Regions from separate parts of the Glutamicibacter soli genome, predicted to be linked through region 2. Evidence: riboswitches for the same ligand, from Rfam matches in the RefSeq annotation. Region 2 holds a riboswitch; the other holds the start of a gene.
The links. Region 2 has a riboswitch for S-adenosylmethionine ahead of ACTX90_RS04820 (bifunctional o-acetylhomoserine/o-acetylserine sulfhydrylase). Riboswitches for the same ligand answer to the same signal wherever they lie in the genome.

Region 1: it holds a riboswitch for S-adenosylmethionine, as region 2 does, so the genes downstream of both, ACTX90_RS03700 (O-acetylhomoserine aminocarboxypropyltransferase/cysteine synthase family protein) here and ACTX90_RS04820 (bifunctional o-acetylhomoserine/o-acetylserine sulfhydrylase) in region 2, are expected to answer to the same signal.

The regions. Positions count from the first base shown of each region.
Region 1 covers NZ_CM125969.1:765,185-772,301, forward strand. The annotation lists gene ACTX90_RS03680 (flavin reductase family protein) at 281-517, opposite strand; gene ACTX90_RS03685 (methionine synthase) at 593-1,633, opposite strand; gene ACTX90_RS03690 (putative oxygenase MesX) at 1,671-2,663, opposite strand; gene ACTX90_RS03695 (LysR family transcriptional regulator) at 2,786-3,727, shown strand; SAM riboswitch class I at 3,949-4,039, shown strand; gene ACTX90_RS03700 (O-acetylhomoserine aminocarboxypropyltransferase/cysteine synthase family protein) at 4,180-5,496, shown strand; gene ACTX90_RS03705 (cystathionine gamma-synthase) at 5,493-6,698, shown strand; gene ACTX90_RS03710 (hypothetical protein) at 6,862-7,117, shown strand, end outside.
Region 2 covers NZ_CM125969.1:1,005,468-1,012,584, reverse strand. The annotation lists gene ACTX90_RS04840 (alpha/beta hydrolase) at 424-1,077, opposite strand; gene ACTX90_RS04835 (hypothetical protein) at 1,260-1,640, shown strand; gene ACTX90_RS04830 (SGNH/GDSL hydrolase family protein) at 1,696-2,547, shown strand; gene metX (homoserine O-acetyltransferase MetX) at 2,621-3,769, opposite strand; gene ACTX90_RS04820 (bifunctional o-acetylhomoserine/o-acetylserine sulfhydrylase) at 3,772-5,115, opposite strand; SAM riboswitch class IV at 5,205-5,323, opposite strand; gene ACTX90_RS04815 (VOC family protein) at 5,497-6,141, shown strand; gene ACTX90_RS04810 (hypothetical protein) at 6,228-7,117, opposite strand, start outside.

The DNA of each region.
Region 1 (7,117 bases), 240 kb from region 2:
CAGACACGAGGATTTTCTAGGACAGTGTTAGGGGATACTGATTGCGCTATTTGGTCATCCCGCTGTCGATGACGGAATGATCTCCCAGGTGGCGTCACGTCTAGTCGTGGAAGTCCAATGCATCGCCGGCCTCTCGCGATGCTTGATTGCGGGCAAAGTCGGATTTGATGGCGCAGGCAATGAACACCGTAGGTTCTCTTGCCTGAATATGTTTGACGATTTCGCAGCACAGCAATGCGCGTACGCGATCTAACACAGATTCGGCGCTACTCAGTTATGTTCAAATCTGTGCCTGGGCGAAGCAGCCGATGCCGCTGGTTGCGCTCAGTTGCGTTTCCTCTACGTCCCACATATAAAGAAAATGCACGATGAAGCAATGGCCAATGAAGAGCACTGCAGACGATGAAGAGAATCGAGCCACTGATAACAATTGCAACGGCAGCTGCGCGCTCACCGATGTCACCGACGACTTGGTCAGCGCCACCGGGCTCTGTCCTGCATCGGTGGTAATCAGCACGATGCCGCCGGAGCGCCCGCGAAAGAGCGCCTTGAAGTCTTCCGCGGGGGCAGCGACGGCTCCGCCACTGCGATTTTAGACGCGGGCGCCGACAAGCTCCTCGCGCAGCACAGCGGCCCCGGCGCTTAGCGCACTTAGCTTGGCCAGTGCCACATCACGGGGGAACGGCGCCATGCCGCAATTGGTGCTCGGGATGAGCTTGTCAGCATCCATGTACGCCAGCGCCTTGCGCAGGGTTTCCGCCACCTCGTCAGGGGTCTCGACCTGCTGATTCGCCACGTCGATGGCGCCGAGCATGACCCGCTTGCCGCGCACCAGCTCCACGACCTCCACCGGGACGTTCGAGTGGTGGGATTCCAGGGAAATGGTGTCGATGGAGGAGCGCTGCAGCAACGGGAAGGACTTCTCGTAATGGCGCCATTGGGTGCCCAAGGTCGCCTTCCAGTCGTTGTTCGCCTTGATGCCGTAGCCGAAACAAATATGCGCCACGGTCTCGGCCTTCAGGCCCTCGCAGGCGCGCTCCAGCGCTGCCACGCCCCAGTCGGCCACCTCGTCGAAGAACACGTTGAACGCCGGCTCGTCGAATTGGATGACATCCACGCCCGCGGCTTCCAGTTCCTTGGCCTCCTGGTTCAAGATGGCCGCGAACTCCCAGGCCAGCTTCTCGCGGCTGCCGTAGTAGCCGTCGTGCAGGGTGTCCACCATGGTCATCGGGCCGGGCAGGGTCCACTTGATCTGGCGGTCGGTCAGGGTGCGCAGGAACTTCGCATCCTGCAGAAAGACCGGGGCCTTGCGCTCCACCGCGCCGACCACGCTGGGCACGCTGGCCTCATAGCGGTCGCGGATCAGCACCGTCTGCTTGTTCTCGAAGTCAACGCCTGACAGGTGCTCAATGAAGGTGGTGACGAAGTGCTGGCGGGTCTGCTCGCCGTCGGAAATGATGTCGATCCCGCGCCGGGTCTGCTCCAGCACCGCGGCGCGCATCGCGTCCTGCTTGCCCTCGGGCAGCACCGCCCCCTCAAGCTTCCACGGCGACCACAGGGTCTCGGTTTCCGAGAGCCACGAAGGCTTGGGCAGGGAGCCGACGATGGAGGTGGGAAGCAGGGTGTTGGTCATAACTGGTCCTTTGAATTCGTGAGGTGTTCAGGGGCGCTTAGGCGGCGGGGACGGCGTAGCCGGCGGCCCACTCTTCGAGCAGTGCGCGGTTCGGGGTGATGAAGTGTTCTTCGGTGTACTTGCCCTGGCTCGCGCCCAGGCGGGTGCGTTCCTCGCGGTCATAGGAGACCAACGTGCGGGAGAAGTCCTGCACCTCCAGGCTCGGACGGTAGACCGCCGGGGCCGGGGAGTTCGCGTTGTAGATCTCCGGGCGGTAGATCTTCTGGAAGGTCTCCATGGTGGCAATCGTGCTGGCCAGCTGCAGGTTGGTGTAGTCGTTCAGCAGGTCGCCCCGGAAATAGAAGGCCAGCGGCGCGACGGAGCCGGCGGGCATGAAGTAGCGCACGCGCAGGCCCATCTTCGCGAAGTACTCGTCGGTCAGGGAGTAGTCGTCCTGCTGGTATTCCAGGCCCAGCACCGGGTGGCTGTTGCCGGTGCGGCGGTAGGTCTTGGAGGTGGAGACGCTGATGCAGATCACCGGCAGCTGCTCGAAGCGCTGGCGGTAGGCTTCCGAGTCAAGGAAGTGCTGGAAAAGCCGGCCGTGCAGCTCCCCGAAGTCCTCCGGGACCACCGGTTTGCCCGAGGCGTCGGCAGTTGCCGGCAGCAGCACGCTGAAGTCGTAGTCCCGCACATAGGAAGAGAAATTATTGCCCACGATGCCGTGGGTGCTCGTCCCGGTGTAGCGGTCCAGGATGCTGGTGTTCAACACCTCCAGCAGCGGGAAGTCCTGCGCCCCCTGTGCCGAGTCGAAGTGCACGTTGGCGGAGATGATTTCCAGCTTCAGCGTGAAGCGCTCGCCGTCCGGATTGTCCCAGTGCATCAGGGAATTCAGGCGCAGGTCGATCATCGTCAGCGCGTTGCCCAGGTTCTCCCGGCGGTTCTCGCCGCGGGCCAGATTCGCGAAATTCGTGGTGATGCGCGAACTCTCGGCTGGAGTGTAGTCCTGGTTGAAATCGGTGCTGGAAATGCTGAAGGTCAATGCGTCTGCCATGGCGGCCAATCTGTTGCTCATGGGCCTGGACAGGCCTGAATCAAGTGGATGCCTCAATCATGCAGGGCCTTTTTCGATATCGGGTAACTGGGGCTAACTATGGATTGATATAGACTCAGCCTATGGTTCAAAAGGCAAGCGGCTTGACGCTGCAACAGCTTCGCTACTTCACCACGGTCGCGACCGAGGGCTCGATCTCCGCGGCCGCTGACCTGCTCTACGTGGCCCAGCCGAGCATGTCTGCCGCGATGAAGGAGCTCGAAGCACGCCTGGGGCGCACGCTGCTGGTGCGTTCAGCCAAGGGCGTGACGCTCACCGTCGAGGGCGCTGAATTCCTGGGCTATGCCCGCCAGGTGCTCGAACAGGTGCAGCTGCTGGAGCATCGCTACCTGGGCCGCCCGCCTTCCCGCCGCCTGCTGGGCATTTCGACCCAGCACTACTCGTTCTCCGTGGATGCGTTCGTGCGCATGGTCCAGGCCAGCGGGGCCGAGGAGTACGAGTTCTCGCTGCGCGAGACCCGCACTGAGGAGATCATCGAGGACGTGCGCACGCTGCGCAGCGAAATAGGTATCCTCTACCGCAACGACTTCAACCGCAAGGTCATCGACAAGCTGCTGCGCGAATCCCGGCTGGTGTTCCACCCGCTGTTCCTTGCAGATCCGCACATCTTCATCTCGCGCACCAACCCGCTGGCATCCCGCCGGCGCGCCACCCTGGAGGACCTCGAGGACCTGCCCCGGCTGACCTTCGACCAGGGCGCGAACAACTCGTTCTACTTCGCCGAGGAAATCCTCTCCACCCTCTCCAGCAAGCGCGAGATCAGGGTCTCGGACCGCGCGACCATCTTCAACCTCATGATCGGCCTAGGCGGGTACACGATCTCCACCGGCATCATCAGCGACGAGCTGGACCCGTCCATCGTTGCCATCCCGCTGGATATCGACGAGCGGATCGAGATCGGCTGGATCGACCACGCTGCGATCCCGCTGACCGAACAGGCCCAGCGCTACCTTGAGGAAGTACGCTCGGTGGTCTCCGAGTTCGGCGTTCACTTGCTGGGCTGAAACGTCATAGTGAGTCTTCAATTCGTCCTCACGCGACACATATAAGCCCATAATTCCCGGAATTCAGGGGTTTTTGCCCCATTTAGCGCGTCACATGGGCCATACGGGGCATGGCCCAGCATGACGAAACCGCGACATATGACGGGCCGCGGCACTGCATTAAGCGCCGGCCGCGCCCCCGCTTGCGCCTGCCGGCACCGGTGGCCAACCATGGAACTACTTACCCATCTAGAGCGACTAAGAGATCTGGCTCGTCGACGTCGCAGCAACCATCGGGAAACCGAAAGGTGCTAATGCCAGGAACGATGGAGCAGCTCCGAGCCGCGTTATAAACCGCGGCGCTGTGCCTCGTACCGTGATGTCCAGGCCGGCAATCGGCCTGGCACCGGCGGTGCGCGGCACCGTGTTCGGTGCACTCTCTCGTGGACTACACAACGAGAAGGAGTACTGCCATGGCCCAGCCACGAGACCTCGCACAGCAGTCAACCGCGGCGATCCACGCCGGATACACCCCGAGCGGGGACTACCGACCGCTGACCGTGCCGCTGTATTCCTCCGCGGCCTACGAATTTCCCTCGCACGCCGATGCGGTGGAGAAGTTCGCGCTGCGCCAGTCGGGCTTCACCTATTCGCGCACCGGGAACCCCACGGTGTCGGTCTTCGAGCAGCGCGCCGCCGCATTGGAAGCCGGAGCCAACGCGGTGGCCACCGCCACCGGCCAGGCTGCCGTGGCGCTGGCGCTGCTGGCGCTAACCCAGGGACCCAAGCACATCATCGCCTCCAGCCAGCTGTACGGCGGCACCGTGGACCTGCTCACCGATTCATTCAACGACTTCGGCATCCGCATCAGCTTCGTGGACCCGGATGACCCGGCGGCATGGGAGGCCGCCATCGAGGAAGACACCCGCGCGTTTTTCCTTGAATCGGTCACCAACCCGCTGTCCACGCTGCCGGATTTGCCGGCGCTCAGCGAGATCGCCCACCGCCACAACATCCCGGTGGTCGTGGACAACACACTGGCCACCCCTGCAAACTTCCGGCCGCTGCTGCACGGCGCGGACATCGTGGTGCATTCGGCCACCAAGGCCCTGGCCGGCCACGGCCAGGTGCTCGGCGGCGTGGTCGTGGACTCCGGGACCTTCGACTTCTCGGACCCGGTCCGCTGGGCGCAGGTCGCCGCGCCGCGGGCCCGCTACGCCGGCACCTCGCTGCTCGAACGCTACGGGGCCGGAGCCTATTCCATGCTGGTGCGTTCCAAGTTCCTGCATGACTTGGGCCCGACCCTGCCGGCGGCCAGCGCCCATGGCATCCTGACAGGCATCGAGACGCTGTCCGTGCGCACCGCCGCGGCGCAGCAGAACCTGCTGCTGTTGGCAAACTTCCTGCAGGCGCACCCCGCGGTGGCGCAGGTGCACCACCCCAGCCGGCCCGGGCACCCGCACTTTGAGCGGGCCAAACGCTTCTTCCCGCGCGGCACCGGCAGCGTGCTGGCGGTGGAACTGCACGACGAGGCCCTGGTCTCCGCGTTCATCGACAGCCTGGAGGTGATTGTGCTGGCCGCCAACATCGGCGACACCCGCACCATGATCGCCCACCCTGCCACCATGACCCACTGCCGGCTCTCCGAAGCGCAGCTGGCCGACGCGGGCCTGAACCGCGCGGTGCTGCGGATCTCGGTAGGACTGGAAGACCCCGCAGACTTGATCCGCGACCTGGACCGCGCGCTGAATGCGGCCCAGGCCGCCACCCGAGAGGAGAGCTTCGCATGAGCGGCTTCAACACGCTGGCGGTGCACGCCGGCCAGGAAAAGGATCCGCACACCGGTGCGGTGATCCCTCCGATCTACCAGACCAGCACCTTCATCCAGGACGGCATCAACGTGCTGCGCGCGGGCCACGAGTACTCCCGCGGATCCAACCCGACCCGCAACGGGTTCGAAACCCAGCTCACCGCTTTGGAAGGCGGAGCCGCAGGCTTCTCCTTCGCCTCCGGGATCGCGGCGGAAGACGCGCTGCTGCGGGCGCTGCTCGCCCCGGGCGACCACATCGTGCTGGGCGCCGACGGCTACGGCGGCACCAACCGGCTGATCACCCGCCTGCACCACAAGTGGGGCATCACCGCCAGCGCCGTGGACATCACCAACCTCGATGCGGTGCGCGCAGCGCTGCGCCCGAACACCGCGCTGCTGTGGGTGGAAACCCCCTCCAACCCGCTGCTGGGCATCGCTGATCTGGCAGGCTGGGCCTCCGTGGCCGCGGAAGCCGGCGCGCTGCTAGTCGTGGACAACACCTTCGCCACCCCGTACCTGCAGCGTCCGCTGGAATTCGGCGCGCACGCGGTGGTGCACTCGACCACCAAGTACATCGGCGGGCACTCGGACGTGCTTGGCGGCGCGGTGATCGTGGGGGAGCACCTGCACCGCGGGCAGTCGCTGGCCGAGGCCGTGGGCTACCAACAGTTCGCCGGCGGCGCGGTGTCCGGGCCGCAGGACAACTACCTGGCCTCGCGCGGGCTGAAGACCCTGGGCCTGCGCATGGAACGCCACTGCACCACCGCCTCAACGCTGGCCGGATGGCTGGAGGACCGGCCGGATGTCACTCGTGTCTACTACCCGGGGCTACCCGGGCATCCAGGACACGAGCTCGCCACCCGGCAGCAGCGGGACTTCGGCGGGATCCTCTCGCTGCAGTTGGCTGACGAGGCAGCCGCCCGCGCCTTCGCCGAGTCTATGGAGCTCTTCCAGCTCTCGGTGTCGCTGGGCGGGGTGGAATCCCTGGTCTGCTATCCGCGGGAAATGACCCATGCGTCGTTGATCGGCACCCCGCTGGAAATCCCTGCGAATCTGGTGCGGCTGTCGGTGGGCATCGAGGAAGCCGACGACCTGTTGGGCGACCTGGAACGCGGGTTCGCTGCAGCGGCAAAGGCGTCCAGGGCCGGCAGTATTCAGCACCAGAGCTTTGCTACCGCTTGATCTGCCGTCAGAAGATTGTCCGGTGGTCTTCCGCACCGGAAAGCTCGCGTCGACGGCAAATCGTTGGCACGGCTCAGTTAATTCTCTCCTGTGGTGCGCGCCATGCACGGAATACTGGGTTCCAAATGCGATGATCTCCGGTAACTGTGATTGGGGAACCAAAATGACAACTGCATTCCGGGAGCCGAACAGGTCGCAAAATCCAATGAAAACACTTGGCATCGCGGGTGCGGTGGACATGGTCGGTTTGAACATCACCGTGCTGGCCTTCTTTGCCTTGTGGCTGATTGCCGACAGCGCCGCCATTGGCCGCATGGAATCGGAATCCAGTATTGATCCGGGCCAGATGCTTCCGAACTCGGAATTGATGTGGTTGGCAGCGCACGGTTCCGTGCTGATGGTTGTCGTTCTGGATTTGC
Region 2 (7,117 bases):
CAGTGTTGCTCTGTGCTGATTTTTTCAAATTGTCGCGCAAGCCGGTATCCAAACGGGACGAAAAACCAGCTGACTAGGTATGCAACCAATTCTGAAATCCGCTGAAAACTGGCTGTCCCGTATACCCCGCCCGCAAAATTGCCCGGAGAAGGTACCCTATTCGGAACGCCGAAAGAACTGTTTGAATGGTTGCATTAACCAGAGCACGACGACCAGCGAACTAGCTCGTTCCCATTCTCCATCATTTTTATGGCCCCTCTGATGCCTACCCCGAAACCGCGATAGGTCGCGCCACTAGTCCAGAACTACGTTGCTACTCGTCCCGAAACTCGGTGCCTCATCGGTAAAAAGTTGTCCAGACTGAAGACCATTCATCGTGGTCCACAGGGTCTGAGCCAAGTACTCAGGCCCTGCGCGTCGAATCTAGGACTCCAGCTTCAAGACTTCGCGTTTGAGGAAGGCATCGACATCGTGGATTTCTTCCATACTCACAGAGTGGGCAATCTGCGGGTAGGTCTCGCTGGTCAGCTCGGTGTGGGACGGAACCCAGCCAAGGGTGAATTCGATCTTGTCACGGGTGATGACCGGGTCAGCGAGGTCCCGACCCCAGAACAGCGGCAACGGGTTGGCCTTGAGCTTCGCGTCATCGAAGATCTCCAGTTCCGCGGCTTCTACTGCGAAACCGGACAGGCCGACCACTGCGGACACCGCTTCGCGCTGGTAGCGGGCCAGTGACGTGGCCATGGCCATGCCCTGTGAGAAGCCGAGCAGCGTCAGGGACGAGTGCTGGGCCGCAATCGGTTCCAGGAAGGCCCAGAGGTCTTTCACGCTTTGCGCCACTGCGTCGACAGAGTAGTCGATCTCCTGCGACAGCGGGAACCAGCTGAACCCCGGTCCGGCCTGCAGCGGAGCCCGCACCGAAAGATAGGTGAATTCCTGCGGCAAATAGCGCGACAGGCCCATCAGGTCTTCTTCATTCGAGCCGTAGCCGTGCAGGAACACCAGCAGCGGCGTGCCCAGTCGGGATTCATCATTGCGGGAAATCAGCGCAACCGTGGATGCTTCAGGATTAGTCATAGTGCTCTAAGCCTAGCGACCCCCGCCCCTCGCCAGCGCATCGGACGACGCCAAAAGTACCAATCGCCCCGTTGCAATTCTGTAACGTTTGGATTTACTCGGGGCGTTGGCTCAACCATCGTGGTTGACTTGTGGAAATAGATGAACGATGTTTTCTCCACCCACCGAAAGCAGCCTCCGCGATGAATTTTGATGACGCCCCGCCGGAACTGATCGAAGAGCTCAACGATCCGGAAACACTGTTCGATTCCGACCCGACCGGCACCATGGAATCCGCCTTTGCCGGCGTCAGCATTTTGTCCATACTCTTCATTGTCATTTTCACGCTGGTGGTCGTATTCATCATCGTTGTCTGGGTACGCAACTACCGGGCGGCGAAGAACGCCGGGGTTGACATCTTCACCGTGCAGACCGACATCGCGGCAAAGGCCTCGAAGTCCGCGCTGCTCGCCCCGGCCCAGTCAAAGGAGGACCGGCTGCGTGAGCTGGACGATCTGCGTTCCAAGCAGTTGATCAGCGCCGAGGAATACGCCGAGGCCCGCAGCAAGGTCCTGCTCGGATAGTTTTCTCGAATCGTTGACACAACGTTACTAACGAGTAACAATGTAGCTTGTGGCTATTTCCCCAAGTTTCGAAACTCCTGATTCCGAGAATTCCACGGTGCACCCTTGGCGGCGCTATGTAGCGGTCGGCGATTCTTTCACCGAGGGCGTGGGAGACCCCGATCCCCTGGCCCCGCAGTCCTTCCGCGGCTGGGCCGACCGTCTGGCCCAGGAGCTCAGTCGGGGCGTGCCTGACTTCGCCTACGCCAACCTCGCGATCCGCGGCCGGCTGATTGCCCAGATCATCGAGGAGCAGGTCCAGCCGACCATTGATCTGAAGCCCGACTTGATTTCCATCTGCGCCGGAGGCAACGACGTGCTGCGCCCGGGAGGGGATCCGGACAAGATCGCCGACCAGCTCGATTCCACGATTTCCCGGCTGAATTCCACGGGGGCCACCATCCTGCTGTTCACCGGGCCGGATATCCGGGATACTCCGGTGCTCGGAAGCATCCGCGGCCGCGTGGCCATCTACAACGAGAATGTCCGCACCGTCGCCGCACGCTACGACGCGATCGTGGCAGACATGTGGGCGCTGCGCGAACTGCACCAGCCGGTGATGTGGTCTGCGGACCGCCTGCACTTCTCGCCGCTGGGCCACCAGCGCATTGCGGCGATGGCACTGGATGCCTTGAACGTCCCGCACACGCTTGACACCCGCATCGACGCAGTCGAGGACACCCGCAGCTGGAAGGAAGCGCGGATCGAGGACCTGCACTGGGCCCGCGAGCACCTGGCCCCGTGGGTACTGCGCCGGCTGCGCCACCAGTCTTCAGGCGACGGCATCACGGCCAAGCGCCCCACCCCGACGCCTTTTGCCGAGAGCACGCCGAACGACTCGCTGGGAGCCGGCGACAGCGCTCCCTAGCCCCGAACATGCCGAAGGCCGCATCACCGATAACTGGTGGTGCGGCCTTCGTTCCATGCCATGTCGCTCTCGATTAGTCCTCGTCGAAAACCAGTGTGCGCAGCACCCCGTCCAGCTGGGCGGCGTCTGTCAGGAATCCGTCGTGGCCGATCGGCGAATCGATGTAGTGCACCGGCTTGGGCGTGGCCAGGGAAGCAGCGAGCTTCACCGACTGCTCCGGGTAGTACAGGCGGTCGGACTTCACTGCCGCCACCAGCACGTTGACCTGTTCCAGCCGCGCCAGCGCGTGTTCGAAGGATTCATGCCCGCGGGCCACGTCGTGGCTCATCAAGGCCTCGGTGAGGACCAGGTAGCTGTTCGCGTCGAAGCGGTTGACCAGCTTGCTGGCCTGGTGGTCCAGGTAGCTCTCCACCTGGTAGCGTCCACGGCGCCCTTCGAAGGGAGCATCGGGGACCTCGCCGTCCTGCGCCTTGCGGCCGAAGCGGTGCTCCAGCTCCGCCTCGGAACGGTAGGTCAGGTGGGCCAGCCGGCGGGCCAGTCCCAGCCCCTCGTCCGGGCGCGCCTGGTTCTGGTAGTAGTCTCCCCCGGCGAAATGCGGATCAAGCCGGATGGATTGGGTCTGCACCTGCGCGAACGCTATCTGTTCTGCGCTGGCTTGGCCGGTGGAAGCCATGACCACCAGGTTCGCGACCTGCTCAGGGAATTCAACCGCGTATTCCAGGGCCCGGGCTCCGCCCATGGACCCGCCGAGCACGGTATGCCAGCGCTCAATTCCCAGCTGTGTAGCCAACCTTTGCTCCAGCCGTACCGAATCCTTGATGGTGACGAACGGGAAACGCGAACCCCACGGCACACCTTGCTCATCCAGCGATGCGGGGCCGGTGGATCCATTGCAACCGCCGACCATGTTCACCGAGACCACGTAGAAGCGGTCGGTGTCCACTGTCAGGCCGGGGCCGACGAAGTCCTCCCACCAGCCGTCGGTTTGCGAATCGCCCCGGGAGACGTGGGCGTCTCCGGTCAGGGCGTGCATCACCAGCACTGCGTTGCTGCGCTCGGAATTCAGCTCCCCCCAGGTTTCGTAGGCCAGGGCCACCTGCGGCAGGTAGCCGCCGAACTCGAAGGAGTACTCGCCCACGGACGCACGGCGCAAAATGCCGTGGGTCCCTTCGGCGAGCTCTTCGGTGCCGATGGTGTCTTCGGTAGTCACAATGGATGCCATGCCTAGCGGGTTTCCTGCAGTTCCTTGCCCTCAAGGGCTGCGACCGCCTGGAACCCAAGCTCGAGGTCGGCCAGGATGTCGTTGATGTTCTCCAGCCCGACGCTCAGGCGCACCAGTCCCGGGCGCACCCCGGCGGCCAGGCGCTCCGCGTCGGAGAGCTGGGCATGGGTGGTGGAGGCCGGGTGGATGACCAGCGAGCGGACGTCACCCAGGTTCGCCACATGGGAGTGCAGCTGCAATGCGTCCACAAAAACCTTGCCGGCTTCGACTCCACCGGGCAGGTCGAAGGCCAGCACCGAGCCGGCGCCCTTCGGGCTGTACTTGCGTCCGCGCTCGAACCACGGCGAGGATTCCAAGCCGGCGTAGGCCACAGCTTCCACATCGGCGCGGGCTTCGAGCCAGTTCGCGACAGCGGAGGCGTTCTCCACGTGGCGTTCGATGCGCAGGGACAGGGTCTCCAGACCCTGGGCGATCAAGAACGCGTTGAACGGCGCCGGGGCCGAACCCAGGTCGCGCAGCAGCTGCACGCGGGCCTTGAGGATGTAGGCCAGGTTGGCGCCGAGGATGCCATTGACGCCCAAGTCGCGGGCGTAGACCAGGCCGTTGTAGGACTCGTCGGGGGTGTTGAAGCTCGGGAAGCGCTCGGGATCCTTGGAGAAGTCGAAGTTGCCCGAATCTACGATCACGCCGGCGATCGCGGTGCCGTGGCCGCCGAGGAACTTGGTGGCCGAATGGATCACGATGTCCGCACCCCATTCGATGGGGCGGATCAGGTACGGGGTAGCCAGGGTGCTGTCAACCAGCAGCGGCACGCCGACCTCGTGGGCGATCGCGGAAATGCCCTCGATGTCCAGCACATCCTGGCGCGGATTGGAGATGGTCTCGCCGAAGAACGCCTTGGTGTTCGGCTGGACGGCGTCGCGCCATTCCTGCAGGTTGTCCGGGTCGGAAACGAAAGTGACCTCGACGCCCAGCTTCTTCAGCGTGTGCTTGAGCAGGTTCTGGGTTCCGCCGTAGAGGCTCGGGCTGGCCACCAGGTGGTCGCCGGCCTCGGCGATGTTCAGGATCGCGAAGGTGGTTGCCGCCTGGCCGGAGGACAGCAGCAGTGCGCCCACGCCGCCTTCGAGGTCGGCGATGCGGGTTTCCACGGCCTCGGTGGTCGGGTTGCCGATGCGGGTGTAGATCGGCTCCAGCTCCTGCAGGGCGAAGCGCGCTGCGGCGCTTTCGGCGCTCGGGAAGACGAAGGACGTGGTCTGGAAGATCGGCAGGGAGCGAGCACCGGTAACCGGGTCAGGGCTCTGTCCTGCGTGGATCTGACGGGTTTCAAACGACCAATTGTTGCTCATGGCAGCCTCCAAAAGTTCTGTAACTATGGGGGTACACCACTGAACACACACCACCGGGAAGAACCTCAACGAGGTGCTGCCAGAGGGGTAACCCGCGCTTGTCCTTGACGCCGAGCGGCTCAAGGGCCAGGTCTTCACCCGGGGCACCCCACCGCGGTTGGAGGGTTGCCGCCCAGTAAGCCGGGGCTTGTTACTGGGACTCATGACCTGCCACCAGTGTGCCCGAAAATCGAATATCTTGGCAACCCGAGGCCGGATCCAGAGTCTCAATCGGTCATATTCACGTCCGAGCGACGTCTTATTGCACAGAATTCGACAAGAGTCCAGATCTTAGGATCACCTAAGTAGAGACTGGGATCACATTGTTGTCATGATTGGCACATGATGAGGCTAGATCACGTTACGTACGCATGCGGCCCGGATGGGCTGATGCCAACCGCTGAAAGAATTGCAGAGTCCCTGGGCCTGGAATTCGTCAAGGGAGGCGTGCATCCACGGTTTGGAACTCGCAATGTAATTTTCCCGCTGAAGCACAACCAGTACCTTGAGGTCGTCGAGGTACTGAACCATCCGGCCAGCCTCAAGGCACCTTTCGGACAGGCCGTGCGCGCGCGCTCCGAGCTGGGCGGCGGCTGGATGGGTTGGTGCGTGTCATTGGACGACCTGAGCGGAGCGGAAGAACGCCTGGAACGCAAGGCAGTTCCCGGGAACCGCAAGTTCCCCGACGGCCGCGAACTGACCTGGCAGCAGATCGGCATCAAGGGCCTGATCGCGGATCCGCAGGTGCCCTATCTGCTGCGCTGGGACGACGGCACCGAGGACCTGCATCCGTCGCGCGCGCTGGAGCCTACCGGTGAAATCAGCGAGATCAACATTGCAGGATCCCGCGAGCGCGTGCTTGAATGGCTGGGGCAGCCGGAGAACGTGAATCTCGGACCGGTGACCACCAAGTACCAAGCTCCCAACGGGACGCCGGGCATCCTGTCGGTAACTTTCAATACCGCCAAGGGCACGGTCGTTCTCTAGGAACATCGGGGACCACAGCACAAGATAGGCGGGGACAATGGAGTCCCCACCTACCTTTGCTTGTTAATTGGACGGTTGGTGCAGCCCTAGGATCCGGGTAGCTGCACCAGCTGGCAGTTTTCGACTCCCGCGGCCGCCCGTTTCACCCAGCTGATTTGGGACTGCTCGTCCAGCGCGTTCAGCGCGTCGAGCTGCTCAGACTGGGCTGAGTCGACGAATTCCCGGTCTGCCTTTGTAGTCCACCATTGGTACAGCAGGTTGGACTGCGCCCACATGTGCCGCTGCGCTTCGGTAGCGGCACTCGAGGTGCCAACAATGCCGTGGCTCGCCGCAAGGCTGCCCAAACATTGTTCGGTGGGGTTGACCGACATTTTCATGGCCAGATCCCACTTGACGGTTTCCGGGGAATAGCGGTCCTCGAAGCCCAGCAGCAGACCGCCGGTTGCCTCGGCATGGGCCTTGCTGCTGGTGATGATGCGCGGCTGCTGGATTCCTGTGGCCTGTTCCAACTGGCCGACACCCGCGGTGATGTTAGACCTCCAGTCGTTCCAGTGCTCCGCTTCCCCGGGCCAGAAACAGTACTCGTGCCCGTCGCCGGGTTCTTCGCAGCGTAGCTCGGAGGTGCGGCTGAGCTGCTGCTCTTCGCCCGCATCCTGCGCCGCCAGCGCCCCGCCGCCCCAGAGCACTGTCAGCGACAATGCTCCGGCCACGGCCAGCGCGCGACGCGCCATTCGGTTCATGTTCTGCGCCTTGACGCAGATGGCCAACACGCCCAACATCGACCAGCCCAGATAGCACAGGGCGACTGCCTGGATGACTATGGGATTCGGTGCCGAATCCCGGGTGCAGCACTCTGAAAGCCCTGCCATGTTGCTCAGCATGGGGCCAGGGGCCACCAGGGAAAGCAGTTGCAGTCCGGAGAACAACACGATGCTCAGCCCGATGGCCAGCTTCGGGGCGAACAGCAGTCCCAGCC